DNA from 3 places in the Paenibacillus sp. 37 genome. Region 2 is predicted to be linked to each of the others. Evidence: riboswitches for the same ligand, from Rfam matches in the RefSeq annotation. Region 2 holds a riboswitch; each other region holds the start of a gene.

Region 1 (4,995 bases), 250 kb from region 2:
CGTCCATGAACACTCGCCCTTCCTGTGGCTTCAGAAGACCGCCGATGATATGGAACAGGGTGCTTTTGCCACAGCCGGATGGCCCAACGATAGCAACAAACTCGCCTTGCTCCACAGTCAGGGATAGGCCGTTCAGAACCGGTAACCTGCTCCGCCGTTCACGGAATGATGCATGAACATCCACGACATCCAGTGCAGGTGGAACCGTAGCAGCAGTCGTATTTGTCGGTAGACCAGGATTAGCCGAGTGAAGTTTTTCACCGTGCTTTGGTTCCAATGCGCGTGCTCCCCGTTCAGGCTGGACATGTTCGTCCTGTTGCCGATTCATATGGTCATCACTTCCTAATTACAGATTACTTGCTTTACTACCGCTTCTGTGGCCGCCAGCGCACGAGCAGCTTCTCCAGAAGGGCAATGAACAGGAAGAGCAGCAAGCTGAGCGCGACAATAATCATGATCGCCACGAATAGGCGGTCCGTACGATAAGCCGACTTTTGCAGCATCATATAATAACCAATACCCTTATCTGCACCGATCCATTCGGCGATAATGGCACCCATTACGCTATAGGTAGCAGCGATTTTGACACCGGAGAACACGGATGGCAGCGCATGGGGAAGCTCCAGCTTCCAGAAGATATGATGACGTTTCGCACCAGCCATGCGCATATAGTTCATCATCGCTGCATCTGTACGGGTCAAGCCGTCCATGGCTGCCACTGCAACGGGGAAGAAGCAGACGAGGATGATGGTAATCAGCTTGGGCAACAGCCCGAATCCGAACCAGATTAACAGGAGCGGCGCGAGCGCGATGGTCGGAATATTTTGACTAAGAATAAGTAATGGATACAGGGCTGACTTGAGAAAAGGAACCAAATGCAGCACCATCGCGATCAGTAATCCAACCGCTGTGCCGGCGGCGAATCCGATAAGCGTTAACTGAATGGTTGCGGAAGCGTGCATGCCAAGCCGATCAGCCTGGGATGCCGCTTCGCGGGCGATATCAGACGGTGCTGGCAGCATCCATTTTTCAATATGGAACAGGGAGACAGCTCCCTGCCATATCGCTATAAAGAGAATAACCGCCACAATGGGCGGCCATACACTTTTGAAATAGGCATTCATTAGCGGTACTTCTCCGTCAGGGTATCCATGCTGAAGCCAGTAGGGCTATGGGCGATTTTGATCTGGGAGATGATGCTTGGGCTGCCAGCCTCGACGAGTACTTCGTGCATTTTGCGGACAACCTCCAGCAGTTCCTCCAGTTCCCCCTCCATCGTGGTGTCGAGCGGGTTCACCTGATATTTCAGGCCAGATTGCTGAATAACTTCAATGGCGCGATCTACATAAGGATATGAGTTCTCGCCATTAGGCGTTTTCGGAATAACCTGAATGCTAAGTAGTGTGCTTGCCATGAGAGATCACGGCTCCTTTCGTGATATATAAAATGAACTAATGACGGTTACACTTGCCACTTCGATGACAGAATAACCTTCCAATCGCTGTTATCCCCAGATTTTTTTGATTCCCTTTCTCTAAAGGGAAAATCCGGTGATAAAGGCGACCGCTTCGCTTTTTCACGTTATTTCTGTCCTCTCCGTCCTCGTGTAAATATTAAGTTCGTTTTATATGAGATATTTTATTGGGGTAAAAACGCGTTCGTATATGCTTTGCTCACGTCGACCTGTTCATCCAGCAGTTTTTTGCTAAACATCCAGTCGGTGTAGTTCTGCCATACTTCCTGTTTCTGTTCTCCCCAGCGCGGGGCGTCATCCGTGTACTTTGGACTAAGCCATTTCTGGCTTGCCAGGACCAAGTCTTTATCCAGATCCGGGACGGCCTTGATCAGAATATTCGCTGCGTCTTCGGGATGATCAATTGCGTATTGATATCCTTCTGAAGTGGCTTTCAGGAATGCTTTCACCAACTCAGGGTCGTTCTGAATCGTCTGCTCGTTTGTTACGAGAACAGGCGTGTAGTAATCCAGTGCATCTGAATAATCCTTCACATATAACATGTCGATCGGTTCTCCGCGCAGTTCAGCTTCAATCCCCGTCCAGGCGTAGAAAATCCACGCGAAATCAATATCCCGTTTCACTGCGGTGAAAAAGTCAGCGTCACCCATGTTAATGTTTTTTACTTTGGATACATCGGCTCCGTCGCCTTCCATAATGGATTGCATCACGGCTTCTTCCACAGGCGAACCCCAACCGCCATAGGTTTTCCCTTCAAAATCTTTCGGTGACTTGATATTCCGATCCGCCGGAGCAGCGAACCCGGATGTATTATGCTGAATAACTGCTGCGATGGAGACGAGTGGAACACCTTGTGTACGGGCTTGAGTTACACTTTCCTGATAACTTACGCCAAAAGGCACTTCATTCGAGGCAACCATCGTATCTGCGCCGCCGGCACCTGGCTGGACAATCTCCACATTCAAGCCTTCGGCCTTATAAAAACCTTGATCTACAGCTGCATATAAGCCGGTATGATTCGTATTTGGTGTCCAGTCGAGTACGACTTTAATATCCTTGAGGGCTGCGTTGTCACCTTCGTTGCTGCTCTCCGTATTCGTGTTGCCGTTCTGTTCTGCCGGGGCAGCTTCTTTACCGCCACATGCGGCCACGGTCACCAGTAGTACACATAAGAGCAACAGTCCCATTGTTTTACGCCATTTCATCTGTGATTCTCTCCTTCGGTATGTCCGGCCGATTGGCACGGGGTACTCCTTGGCTTCATATCCAATCATCTTGCATAAATCGACAGATTTATACCAGTTGGATCTGGATGACTTATTTTTGTTTCGATAAATAAAACAAAAAAAGCGTCCCGTAATCCGGGACGCGTGCAGGCGTTAGAGAGGTGGCGTTCAGCCAGAGGGCTGTGCCATTTCGATATACTCCGATTCCTACGCTGGCATGATCCAGATCAGGTCTAAGGGTTAGTATCTTGGTGGGATACACTCTCAGCCGGCCAATTCCGACTCCCCTGGGAAACTATGAAGTTACGGGCATTACTAGGTGTAATTATAGGCCAGAGGCCCATTCGTGTCCAGTCAGGAACTGGATGGGGACAGATATGAACTTATCAAACAGGCCTTTATACAGATGTATATCAGCCTGTTTAGATGTGTTATTTTCAATAATTATCATTGCGAATCATATAAGGAAATCTGGCTGAGTGTAAAAGCACCGGATAGTGGGTCATAGCCTAAGTGCTGAAGATCTGGAGGGCTCCCAACAAATACTTAGATCAAATCCGATGTTTGATATCTCGTCGCATAAGGGCTGCTTTCCCTATTTCAGTGATCAGCTTTTGCTCGTTTGACCTTGAGCGGTGCAGCTTGAGTAATTTAAACAACATAATTTAGATACAAAAGGAGATAGTACTGCTATACAAATAAATACTTTTACATACAAGTGGGGGAGTACTGAATGATCCTTAAAACCATAATCGCAATTATTTTGTCCTATAGTGTCTACGTTTTTTTCACGGCTTACCTTTTATTTTTGGTTCCGTCTCCATCGACTATTGAAAATACGGATATGCAAAAAACGTTAACAGAAGGAAGTACAACAGATCGCGTAATGCTCCTGGAGGACGGCTTTCAATCGGGTCAGGTGAGAATCCAGACCATTCGAGAGGCGAAAACAAGCATCGACCTGGCGTATTACTCCATCCAAAAAGGAAAAACATCTCAACTCTTTTTTGCTGCGTTATTCGATGCAGCTGATCGGGGTGTTCATGTTCGAATCATTTTAGACGGGATTTTTCACAGCATGCGCGGAGAGTTGCGTAATATTCCAGATGCCATTGCAGCTCACCCCAATGTGGAATTAAGATATTATGAACCACTCCACCTATTTATGCCATGGACATGGCATAACCGTATGCATGACAAGATCCTTCTTGTCGACAACACATATGGCATTATTGGCGGCCAAAATATTGGTGATAAATACATGGCATCGCAACCCCCAAAAGACTATGTATTCGATCGGGATGTCCTTGTTTACAATACAAACGATAATACGAACAGCACGGTTGTTGAAATGAAACAATATATAGATCAGTTATGGAACCATCCATTCACCAAACCAGAAAAACATGCAAAACGTCAGCATCATGCAAAGGGGCTAAAAGAGCTTTCTCAACTAGCTGAGTTATATCAAAAAGCTCAGGCTCAGAACGATCCTTTTGTTAAAGTGTTGCCAAAGGAATGGGTTCGAGGAGCGCTTCATTCCGACCACGTTGCTTTCATTCACAATCCAATTAAAAGGCTGTATAAAGACCCGATCATGTGGAGAACATTTGTTCATTTCGCCAATCAAGCAAAGTCGAAAGTGTACCTTCAGACGCCATATGCCATTCCTACCAAGAAAATGGAGAAAGCCGTACATCTGTCGATGAATCCAGAAACAGAATGGGTCATGCTGACGAATTCAATCCAACAGACCCCTAACCCTTTGGCTTTCGCGGGATACTTAAGCTCTAAAAAACGGTTGCTTGATACCAGTCTGGCCATATATGAATACGAAGGCCCTTATTCCATACACGGCAAATCATTTGTCATGGATGATTACCTCAGCATGGTTGGTTCGTATAATTTTGATCCCAGATCTGCCTTCCTCAATACTGAATCTGCTGTGGTCATTTCTGGTTCTGCATTCGCCGACCAACTAACAGAGGCTATGGATATCAAACGTGCACATAGTACACTTGCGGTTAAAGGTGAGCATCCAGCAGAATCTACGAATCAGAAAGGCTCTGTTTTCAAACGAATGGCAATCACAGCGTTATCCAAACTGTCTTTTCTCTGGAAATTTATGTTGTAGATAAAAACTGCATTCTATTGAGGTTGAATTTTTCTCCGCTTCATCGAAACTTGCGTTTCTCGCGTCAACCTGCAATTCATCACACGGGAAGAAAATCAGATTTGTTCACGGAATGTTCACTTATGTGGAGGGTTTACTCATCTCTATAATTACGAAGGTAA
Region 2 (4,995 bases):
TGGCAGAGTCTCATCATGGTAGGACAACGCACGTTCAGGGTCCAGTGACAGGTTGAACTGGTCACGCCAACGGAACTCGAACCGCGCTTTGGACAATGCGTCATCGCGGCGTTGAGCACGTGGATGGCCTTTCGCCAGATCGGCGGCATGAGCTGCGATCTTGTAGGCGATAACCCCTTCGCGCACATCGTCCTTGTTGGGCAGGCCCAAATGTTCTTTTGGCGTAACATAACAGAGCATCGACGTGCCGAACCAGCCAATCATGGCTGCCCCAATGGCAGACGTGATGTGATCATATCCTGGCGCAATGTCGGTCGTTAGCGGCCCCAGTGTGTAGAAAGGTGCTTCTTTACAGATCTCCATCTGTAGATCCACATTCTCTTTGATCTTGTGCATCGGCACATGACCCGGGCCTTCGATCATCACCTGCACATCATGCTTCCATGCGATCTGCGTCAGTTCCCCGAGCGTAGCCAGTTCTGCCATCTGAGCTTCGTCATTGGCATCGTAGATACTGCCTGGACGAAGTCCATCTCCCAGCGAAAACGCCACATCATACCTTTTCATAATCTCGCAGATTTCTTCAAAATGAGTGTACAAAAAATTCTCCTGATGATGCGCCAGACACCATGCTGCCATAATGGACCCGCCCCGGGACACAATGCCTGTCATCCGTTTGGCCGTCATCGGGATATAACGCAGCAGTACACCTGCATGAATCGTAAAGTAGTCCACGCCTTGCTCTGCCTGCTCTATGAGTGTGTCACGGTACAACTCCCAGGTCAGCGCCTCCGCTTCGCCATTCACCTTCTCCAGCGCTTGATACAGCGGTACCGTACCAATCGGCACAGGAGAATTACGAATGATCCATTCCCGGGTCGTATGAATGTTTTTGCCTGTGGACAGATCCATCACGGTATCCGATCCCCAGCGTACTGCCCAAGTCATCTTCTCCACCTCTTCCTCGATGGAAGAGGATACGGCAGAGTTCCCTATGTTGGCATTGATCTTCACGTGAAAATGACGACCGATCAACATCGGCTCACTCTCCGGGTGATTGATGTTGGATGGCAGAATGGCCCGTCCACTCGCCAGCTCCTGACGTACAAATTCCGGTTCCACGCCCTCACGAATGGCGGCGAATTCCATCTCTGCCGTAATGACTCCCTGTCTCGCGTAGTGCATCTGGGTCACACAGCGTCCTGGCTGTGCCCGCAGCGGTTTGCCACGTAATCCGGGGTACTCTTCGGCGCCGGCTCTCTTCCCTCCGGGCTTCAGTCCGTTATCCTCCGGTTTAACCGTACGGCCCCGATAAGCTTCAACATCGCCGCGCTCTGTGATCCAACGGGTGCGCAGGGCTGGCAGACCTGCACGGATATCCGCATGAAATGCGGGATCGGTCATGGGGCCGCTCGTATCGTAGACACGCAGCGGTTCGTTATGCTCCACCCCTTGGGGAGTATTCGTGTCATGAAGGGCTATCTCACGCTCCGGTACAGCAATGTCCGACCGTGAGCCCTGAATGTAGACTTTGCGGCTGCCCGGAAAGGGCTGAACCCGTCCGGCCGCTCCTGTTTCTTTTTCCACCTGCTGACCGTTATGTTCCTGTTCCATCGCTTGTTGTCCCGTTTGATTTCCTGTACTCATGTTCGATTGTCTCCTCCTCAGTGTTCATCGCTTGTTTGGTTGGTATCGTCATTAGCTCGCTTACGTACCTGTCCCAAATCATGCGCAATGCAGAGAAGAAAGAGCGATCCTACGCCAGACCAGAGGGAGACATTATTCATGTACAGTTAACGACAGAACGGAGGCTACCACAGATCATGGATCTATGGTGACTTCTCTCTCATCATCCAAGCCCACTTTCGCAGGTTATTGAAAAAGAAGTCGATGGAGTACGTGCTATATCGCCCGTTCACTGTATATAAAAAAGCCGGTCCCCGAAGGAACCGACTTTTATGTCCATCACCAATAATGCACCTTCATGCGGCTCCTAAACGGAGCCCTACAAGGGTCACATCATATGGTGGTTGTGGTCATATCGCCGATTACTTCCCTACGCTGGTATGATCCAGATCAGGTGCAAAGGGTCCGGAATCTCATGCGATTCCGTCTCAGTCCGGACAATTCGGACTCCCCCAGTAACGTTAAAAGTTGCGGCATACATAAGCCGCCGTTCATATTCAATGAAGCTGACCCCGATGGGCAGTCCATTACAGAGTAGCGCAACCGGAACATAAAAACAACCTTTATATTCCAGAACACCAACTCAATTTGGAAAAAAACTTACATCAGCATCAGGATAACATGAGCCCCATCTGCGTAGCAGCATCCTTCAACACAGGTGCGTATTCATGCAATGTCTCCTGCGAAAGTCGGCTGACAGGCCCTGAGACCGAGAGAGCAGCTGCAATATTGCCTCGGCGATCCATAATCGGTACAGATACCGCGGCAGCTCCCGGCTCACGCTCCTCATAACTCGTCGCATATCCGTTATCCCGGATATCTCCCATTTGCGCCAAATACACCGCGGGATCAATAAACACCGGCCATTCCGGCCCGTTCATCAGTTCTTCACGATCCTCGTCCGTGGCAAACGCCATCAAAACTTTGCTGGAAGCGCCCACAGACAGCGGGAGTCTAACACCCACTGGAGCGACTCGGCGGATCGCCTGATCACTTTGCACAGCTTGAATCCGTATCCTTTCACTCCCATCACGCAAGTACAGACTTACCGTCTCCCCCAATCGATCTCTCAGTCGCTCCATCGCAGGCAGCAGCAGAATAGCGGGATCATCACTGCGGGACATATGAGCTGACAGCTCCCAGATTCGGATGCCAAGTCGGTACTTCTCTGTTGCTGCATCGCGGATCACGAACCCTCGATCCTCCAGCGTAGCCATCAAACGGTGCACTGTACTTTTGTGCAGGCCAATCTGGCTGGCAATTTCGGTGAGTCCCAGATCACTGCGTGTGGTAAAACATAATAATATATCCAGCGCCCGTTCCACAGCCCGGACGGTTAACTTTCGATCTTCCATGGCATAATGCCCTCCTCATGTTTCATCACATGAAACTTGGTTACATAAATTATATGAGAAACGGTCTCATCTGTAAACCAAAAAGAGCCAAAATTAAAATAGGCCAACGTGTAAATTTTTCCTTTTTATAAGACTTAATCCCCTGTAATTTACACACTAAGGTAATGTTACCCATATATCTTAAGAACTATATAACAATTGCGTAACAAATGCCCTCAATCAATTGACTTTGACTATATTGGAACATACGATAAAGATATATTACATTAAGATATCGCTCTGAAGCAGGCTCTGAAATCGACGCAATTCTCTTTTCATGTCGTTGTTATCTTCAACTGAACTTCAAAGGAGGGGCATTCATGTATCCAACATCCCAGAGCGAAGCCCCGCTGCAAACAAAAGTGTCCGATCTGCCCTCTTCCCTATCACCGAGGCTGATTCGGTTCAAACATATTATCGTAGCGCTGCTGCTCTCCGTTGTATTTTTTCTACTGTTTTGTTTTATTGCACTGCATGGTTATATCGCATGGGTATTATCCAATCCTACTGTAGCGCCGGTCTTCTCCAATCCGATGCAAGCCAAGAACATGAAGTACGAAGACATCACGTTCCCGGCAGCAGATGGCAGCCGGACGATGCAGGGATGGTATATACCTGCTGACAATGCTGCAAGCAAAACGATTATTTTCAGTCACGGCTATGGTGCCAATCGTGAAGAAACATGGGTTCCCATGTATGACCTGGCACACTATGCTCATCAACTTGGGTTCAACGTGGTCATGTTCGATTATGGCTTCGCCTCACAGGTGAACAAAGCTGTAGCAACAGGTGGCAAAGCTGAGTCACAGCAATTGCTCGGTGCGATCCAGTTCGCCAAGCAACGTGGTGCGCAGGAACTGGTTGTCTGGGGCTTCTCGATGGGTGCCGGTACAGCGTTACAAACCGGACTGATTACGAAGGAAGTGGATGCAATGATTCTGGACAGTGCGTTCCTGCTGGAGCCAGATACACTGTACCACAACATTCACAACCAGATCGATCTGCCACGTCAGCCTACACTGGAGATCATGAAGCTGTTGTTCCCTGTTCTGAATGGTACCGGATTACAACAGATTCCATACCAGGAAGTGAAAAAGGAAGATTATCCGTTCCCGATTTTCTTCATCCATGGTACAGAGGACGAGAAGGCACCTTATCCAATTGCGGAGCAACTCGCCGCCAACCAGACCAATCCGTACTCCGATGTATGGATTGTCCAGGATGCGCATCATGAGTTGATCTTCCGGGAGCATCCAAAGGAATATCTGCGTCGTGTCTCAACTTTCCTCAGTCATGTAACGAAAACAAGCAGTGACGATGTGCAGAACACGAATAATGGACAATAACCAAATTTTAATCATTGAATTTTTTCCAGAGCCCTCAGGGGCTCTTTTTTTGTACTCATAGGACAACAAGCTCGCGGAATATACTCTTGTGACGCATGAACAGACGGTCTGCATGCAATGAATTTCATCTGAAGGAGGTTCAACATAGATGAACTGGTATGGATATGGTCACCTGCTGCCTCTGCGGACATTGGAGGAAATTCGTTTCTGGAAAGAGCAAGAGAAAGAACATACACTCGTCATCCGTGCCCTGGTTCCTGATCTGGAGCCCCCATACGTCAAGCTGCTGGAGGAATGGGAGGTTACCTTTGCAAACAGTGAGCGAGTAGCCAATCAGCTTTTAAAACAACTATTGCCCGCAACCCATCCACCTGCTCCCTACATGGTTCGTTGTATCGATCAACTTGTGCTGGCAGCTCGGCAGCAATCGAGAGAGTTCATCAAACAGCTGTATGTTCTTCTGGAACAAAGCGCTGCTGTGCAAGCTGTTCCGCTTGCCAAAGTACTCATTCTGCATTTTATCCGCGAATCGGAGTATTTTCTGGGCGTATTGGATACGCTTGGCCAAC
Region 3 (4,995 bases), 3.0 Mb from region 2:
CTTGATGATTGAATCGTGCTTCCGTCCTCGGAGTTCTTTTTTCTGTCTTTTATCATATATGTACTCAATTCATACCACTCCTTTAAGTATATGTATTCCGATTAGGAGTTTAACACTGTGTTAGAATTCGCGAAACAAACCTGAGCCTAGCACCCAATCGAGACTTTAGTCTAGTTAGAATAAGACTGGAGACGGATATAGGGTCACTGATAATAAGGATGGTAAGAACTGAACTAAACGTATACATATCTAAGCGTCAAATGGTATTGGACGAAAACGTATGTTAAGCTGCCCCCTCTTTCTCTCACGCCAAAAACGCTAGTAAATAGCTTGGGTGAGGCATTCCGCAATTGGCTGAATGAGATTCATTGGAAGGCGTTTGGAATACGAAAAAAACGCTGTTTAAGGGGCTTGTTTCAGTACAAGTACGACTGGATTTTCAAAATAGAAAATTTGCACATCAACATCTATCCGCAATCGGTACAAGTTCTTGTCCTTAGCCCAGGACCCGAACATGTACCGATAAAACAAAAAAAGTCGCTAAAATAGCGACTTTAATTGGAATATGTTCTTGTCCCGCTACAGGTTAATTAATGTCTTGCTTTCATTTAATAACTTCAACCTTTTTATCCCCTGCTGACTTCGCTACCTCTAACGTTGTTTTACCTTCAATAGCGACGATCACGCCAGTAGCCAGCATAGAAACGATTAAAGCTGCACTGATGGCTGTCGAAATTTTCTTCTTGACCATAACCATACCTCCGATATCTATTATGTTGTAATAAGCGGCTCAAGAATATGACGAGCCGAGTGTGGCTAGATATTACAATATTTCACTTTTTTTGTCGGGTAATCTACGTGGTGATTGTATTATAAACGTACTGACAATCATTGTAAAAGGATTTTTTCCTTGTGTTCAATTCCCGGACTTATTACTAGCTGGAACGTAAGGTCATTGATTCATATAATGGGCATATAGTTGCTCAAAGGTTGTATAACGTTCGACTTCTCTGCCGACCTTATCATACTCTTCTAGATATTCATCCATCACTTCAAGGAGCTTCTCTTTCATAACTGGTAAATTGCTTGCATCAAAGTATTGCATAAGTTCATATTTCTTGGTGCCTTTCTCCGTGGCCATTTCATCAAGATACTCATGTGCTCCAAAGGCCGAAAGAAAGACGTAGGAAGCATCGTTCGTTGTAACACTGTTCAAAATTTTATTGCGGTAGTTGCACCACAGTTCTTCGTATGTTCCTCCAAGATTATCAAAGGTCGGAACCGGTTTAACAATGAAGTTATCACACATCGTGCTATGTAACCTCGTAACGCTATTCAACATATTAAAAGATGTTTTTCGAATATCTTCAATGGTATGAGCTTCGATGATTGACATGCATAAGGATTCGAGATCATCCGGAACATAACGAAACGAACGTATCTCTTCCAAATATCGCTTGATCCCTCGTTTAATGCACGTGTTATTCATACTCACCAAGGCATTGACTAGATTGTACAGAACCCCAGCAGATGCATATCGCACTGAACCGATATCTTCACCAAGCATCGTATTGCTGTATGCTTGCTTAGCCAGATCGATCCATTTATTTGCCCGATTAAGACACGCTTCTCCTATCGGATTCGCAAGTGCATCAAGAGCTTTTTGCTGGAACTCGTTCAATTTTTCCAAATCCTCAGGCGTTGCATAGTAGAGTATTTTTAGGTCGGTTAGGCTGGATACGTTGGAACTCTCCAAGGTGGATTGCTCTTGTATTCTTGAATCCCATGGCGTGCAATAGATATCATATCCAACGTCATCCAAGATGAAGCAATCGGATATTTCCCATCCCTTTTCTGTATTATTTATGATAACTAAATCAAGATCGCTCTTCTCGTGAAAGTCACCGGTGCTAAATGAACCAGTAAGCCCAATAATGGCGATATCCTCTAGAAAATCTCTTTTTACGCGTTCAATCACCATGTTAATGAGCAGTTCATTTTTGTCCAGCAGCTTCTTCTTTATGATTTCGTTCATTCGTTACACCTCTTTGTATGATCCGGCCGTCCTTCATCACAACAACCTTAACTTGAGTCTATCGATTTAGAGGTGCGGTTACTATGTATAAGTTGATTTAAGTCATCTTTGCACAAAATCCGCTAAACCGTCGAAATGACGAGATAGCGGATTTCATTAGTTCTTTGTATAGACTATTTTCTTTATGCTTTCGCAGGACAAGAAATACCGACCCGCCAACTCCTCTATCCTGACTCCATTGCAGAATAAGGATTTGATCTCAGCGTTTCGAGCAGAGACCCTACTCTTGCTCTCTGTTTTCTCGCCCCATTTTAGGTGCGCCTCTTTGGGTTTTGGGATATAAACCAATTCCCCTTGAACGTATTCTTGAATGATCCGTAACAATTCTTCCGGAAAAATAGACTCGGCTTTTGAATATTTCATGGGCCTCACTCCTTATTTAATAGATCAATAAGGTGCAAAGCCAGTTAGTAGAATATTACGATTCGTCGTTGGCAATGTGATTATTCCCGGGCTCTATGCAAAGCATTGCCATATCCTTCACTGGCTTTGCATAGAGCCGTGCATGTAAGAACCCTACCCCGATTGTTTTCAATAGCCTCACCTCCATAGAAAATAGATAGTTGCTATTTGCTTATTATATCAGGGCTTGTTGTTGAAATGTTTAATCATCTCTTTTTGGGCTGACACGTTCTGATTATTCGCTGTACTCATCTTGATTAGCTGCTCTCTAATTGAATTAACTAACATTGAACTCAAGGCTCCAGCCCCCATGACATCTCCCAAAAATCAAGCTCAAAACGACTGCACATCACGAAAATATCCTCCATCCGTTGGTACGTTCCCTCGCTACAGCCTTCTAATAGTTTATCCGTTAACGTCACAAGGGATTGATTGCTGTTGTTGTATTCAGAGGAAGCATATCCTGTGATCCACTCTCCGTAAAAAGGATGCTCAGCTGCACCTGGTTTTTGAGCAAGGACTTGACCAATCTCTGCATAACTCCATGAGCAGGCCAGAATGGATACAAGTACTTCTGCTATGCCACCCGCATGGGAAACAGAGAGCATATAGTTAGTGTAAGCTGCATTTTTCAGTGCAGGTTTTACCTGAAAAACATGATCCTCTGTAATTCCTAATCGCTCCATATAAGAACGATGAATTTTCATTTCGCCATTCAAGATGTTATCTACGTTTTTACTAAAAAACTGCATCAATTTGGGATCGTGCGACTTGACGATACCTAGTGCAAATACACGGGCATAATCATACAGGTACAAGTAGTCTTGCAGCAAATAATAACGAAATTGTTCGACCGGTAAGGAACCATCTCCGATTCCTTTAACAAAGGGATGCTCGAGACATTCCTTCCACACGGGCTGTGCTGCCTGATACAGTCTCTCTGAAATAGTCAACATATGTTCCTCCAATTCATAATGTACGTATTTAAAAACAAAAAAACGAAACATCCTATGGATGTTTCGCAGACAAATACACTAAAACAAGGGGGTTCGCATGAGCTACCCAAGTCAGCGTTTCATCGTTGCATCCCTACGTTGGCATTATCCAAATCAGGTAAGGTCGGTTTAACACCCTCTCAGCCGGTTAAGGCTCCCTCGCAAACGGTTGTATGTAGTTGATAACTTTCTTATCCCCATAAAAGAGAAAATAACATCCATTTAGTATATCAAGGGCTGTTAAATATAGTCAAGGCAGATTGTATCGCCCCTTATCACCCTTCGGTGACTTATGTAAACGATGAAAACCATCACAACAATGGTTGAGTTTTAGCCACTGTTATGATGGTTTCTATTCTTGCAATTACTGCCGATGGTTTAATGCCCGAGTTTGTTCTTTCCAACAAAAGTGATTATTCCGTACTGGGAAGTGTTTCTCCAGCTCTCATTGGTCATATCATTCCACTTGGCTACGTTCTGCTTACCTCCGCCCTGGTTGTCATTAATTTGAAGCTCGAAACCGAGAACATTTCCTGCTTTGGGTGTCAGTGAATGTAATTGGATTCTGGCTTCTACGAGATATCCTTGATTTGTTTTCTTCACAGCACTTACAAGGCGTCCGGGTGAGGCCCCCCCTGCAAAGGTTCCCACATTGTCTGCACTGATTCTGAACTGGGCATCATCATATTGAAAATACGGTGTGCGCTGGTGATTCTCGTCCAGGAAAATCTCAACCGAATCCTGATCCCATGGGTTAATGCTGTCTGTAATGATGTTTGGATCAGTGACGTCGATCAGCAGGTATAGATACTCACCTGACCACATTGCGCGAGCCACTGCCTCTGCACCTTCGCTCTGGTTCAACCGTTTTACTTCAAATGGTACAGCCTTATTCCATAGGGCGTCTTTCTTCCCATCAATCTGAACAATCCCTTGCACAGCTTGTGCTGATTTGGGCATAGGAGCAAGTTGAATCACGCCGTATTTGCTTGTATCTTGCTCCTGTGATTGTGTTCGATCATTCCAGTACAGTGGATTATAAGGTTGTGTCCCACTTGCACCGCCATCAGTCACACGGATATCCAAGCCGGCTTCATATTCTGATCCGACTTGGATACCACCCCATGGAATGGACAATTCAACCTGATATCCGGCTTTTGTCTCACGTACACGATATGAACGTTGCTCCGCGCCCTCAGCTTTACCCGACCGCTTAATGATTACGTGTCGGTCATCTGCTTCATATGAGGTGGTCTTGCCATTATTGAGATCAACAAAGAGTTCTACTCTGTCATTCACGTCTGCCTTCGCATCCTGAACATCCACAAGGATATATAGGTTACTTTGATCCCATAAGGTGCGGAAACTAGCTGATCCTGAAGAATCACCCTTCAGTGGAGTAGACACCGCTTTGTTCCAGAGCGGATCTTGTGACTGTTTTTTGATATCCGGTTTACCCGAAAGTGAGACGGCTCTCTGTGTCAACACAGGCAAGCTGGATTC

Evidence for each region. Region 2 has a riboswitch for thiamine pyrophosphate ahead of thiC (phosphomethylpyrimidine synthase ThiC). Riboswitches for the same ligand answer to the same signal wherever they lie in the genome.
Region 1: another riboswitch for thiamine pyrophosphate. It lies ahead of F0220_RS02510 (ABC transporter substrate-binding protein); the one in region 2 lies ahead of thiC (phosphomethylpyrimidine synthase ThiC).
Region 3: another riboswitch for thiamine pyrophosphate. It lies ahead of tenA (thiaminase II); the one in region 2 lies ahead of thiC (phosphomethylpyrimidine synthase ThiC).

The regions. Positions count from the first base shown of each region.
Region 1 covers NZ_CP043761.1:512,449-517,443, forward strand. The annotation lists gene F0220_RS02495 (ABC transporter ATP-binding protein) at 1-328, opposite strand, end outside; gene F0220_RS02500 (ABC transporter permease) at 366-1,124, opposite strand; gene F0220_RS02505 (MTH1187 family thiamine-binding protein) at 1,124-1,414, opposite strand; gene F0220_RS02510 (ABC transporter substrate-binding protein) at 1,639-2,679, opposite strand; TPP riboswitch at 2,887-2,999, opposite strand; gene F0220_RS02515 (phospholipase D-like domain-containing protein) at 3,434-4,834, shown strand.
Region 2 covers NZ_CP043761.1:759,116-764,110, reverse strand. The annotation lists gene thiC (phosphomethylpyrimidine synthase ThiC) at 1-1,614, opposite strand, end outside; TPP riboswitch at 2,037-2,150, opposite strand; gene F0220_RS03565 (IclR family transcriptional regulator) at 2,298-3,041, opposite strand; gene F0220_RS03560 (alpha/beta hydrolase) at 3,401-4,426, shown strand; gene F0220_RS03555 (Fe-Mn family superoxide dismutase) at 4,575-4,995, shown strand, end outside.
Region 3 covers NZ_CP043761.1:3,735,432-3,740,426, reverse strand. The annotation lists gene F0220_RS32510 (hypothetical protein) at 605-751, opposite strand; gene F0220_RS16015 (nucleotidyltransferase domain-containing protein) at 953-2,035, opposite strand; gene F0220_RS16010 (CD3324 family protein) at 2,192-2,458, opposite strand; gene tenA (thiaminase II) at 2,791-3,453, opposite strand; TPP riboswitch at 3,566-3,663, opposite strand; gene F0220_RS16000 (endo-1,4-beta-xylanase) at 3,871-4,995, opposite strand, start outside.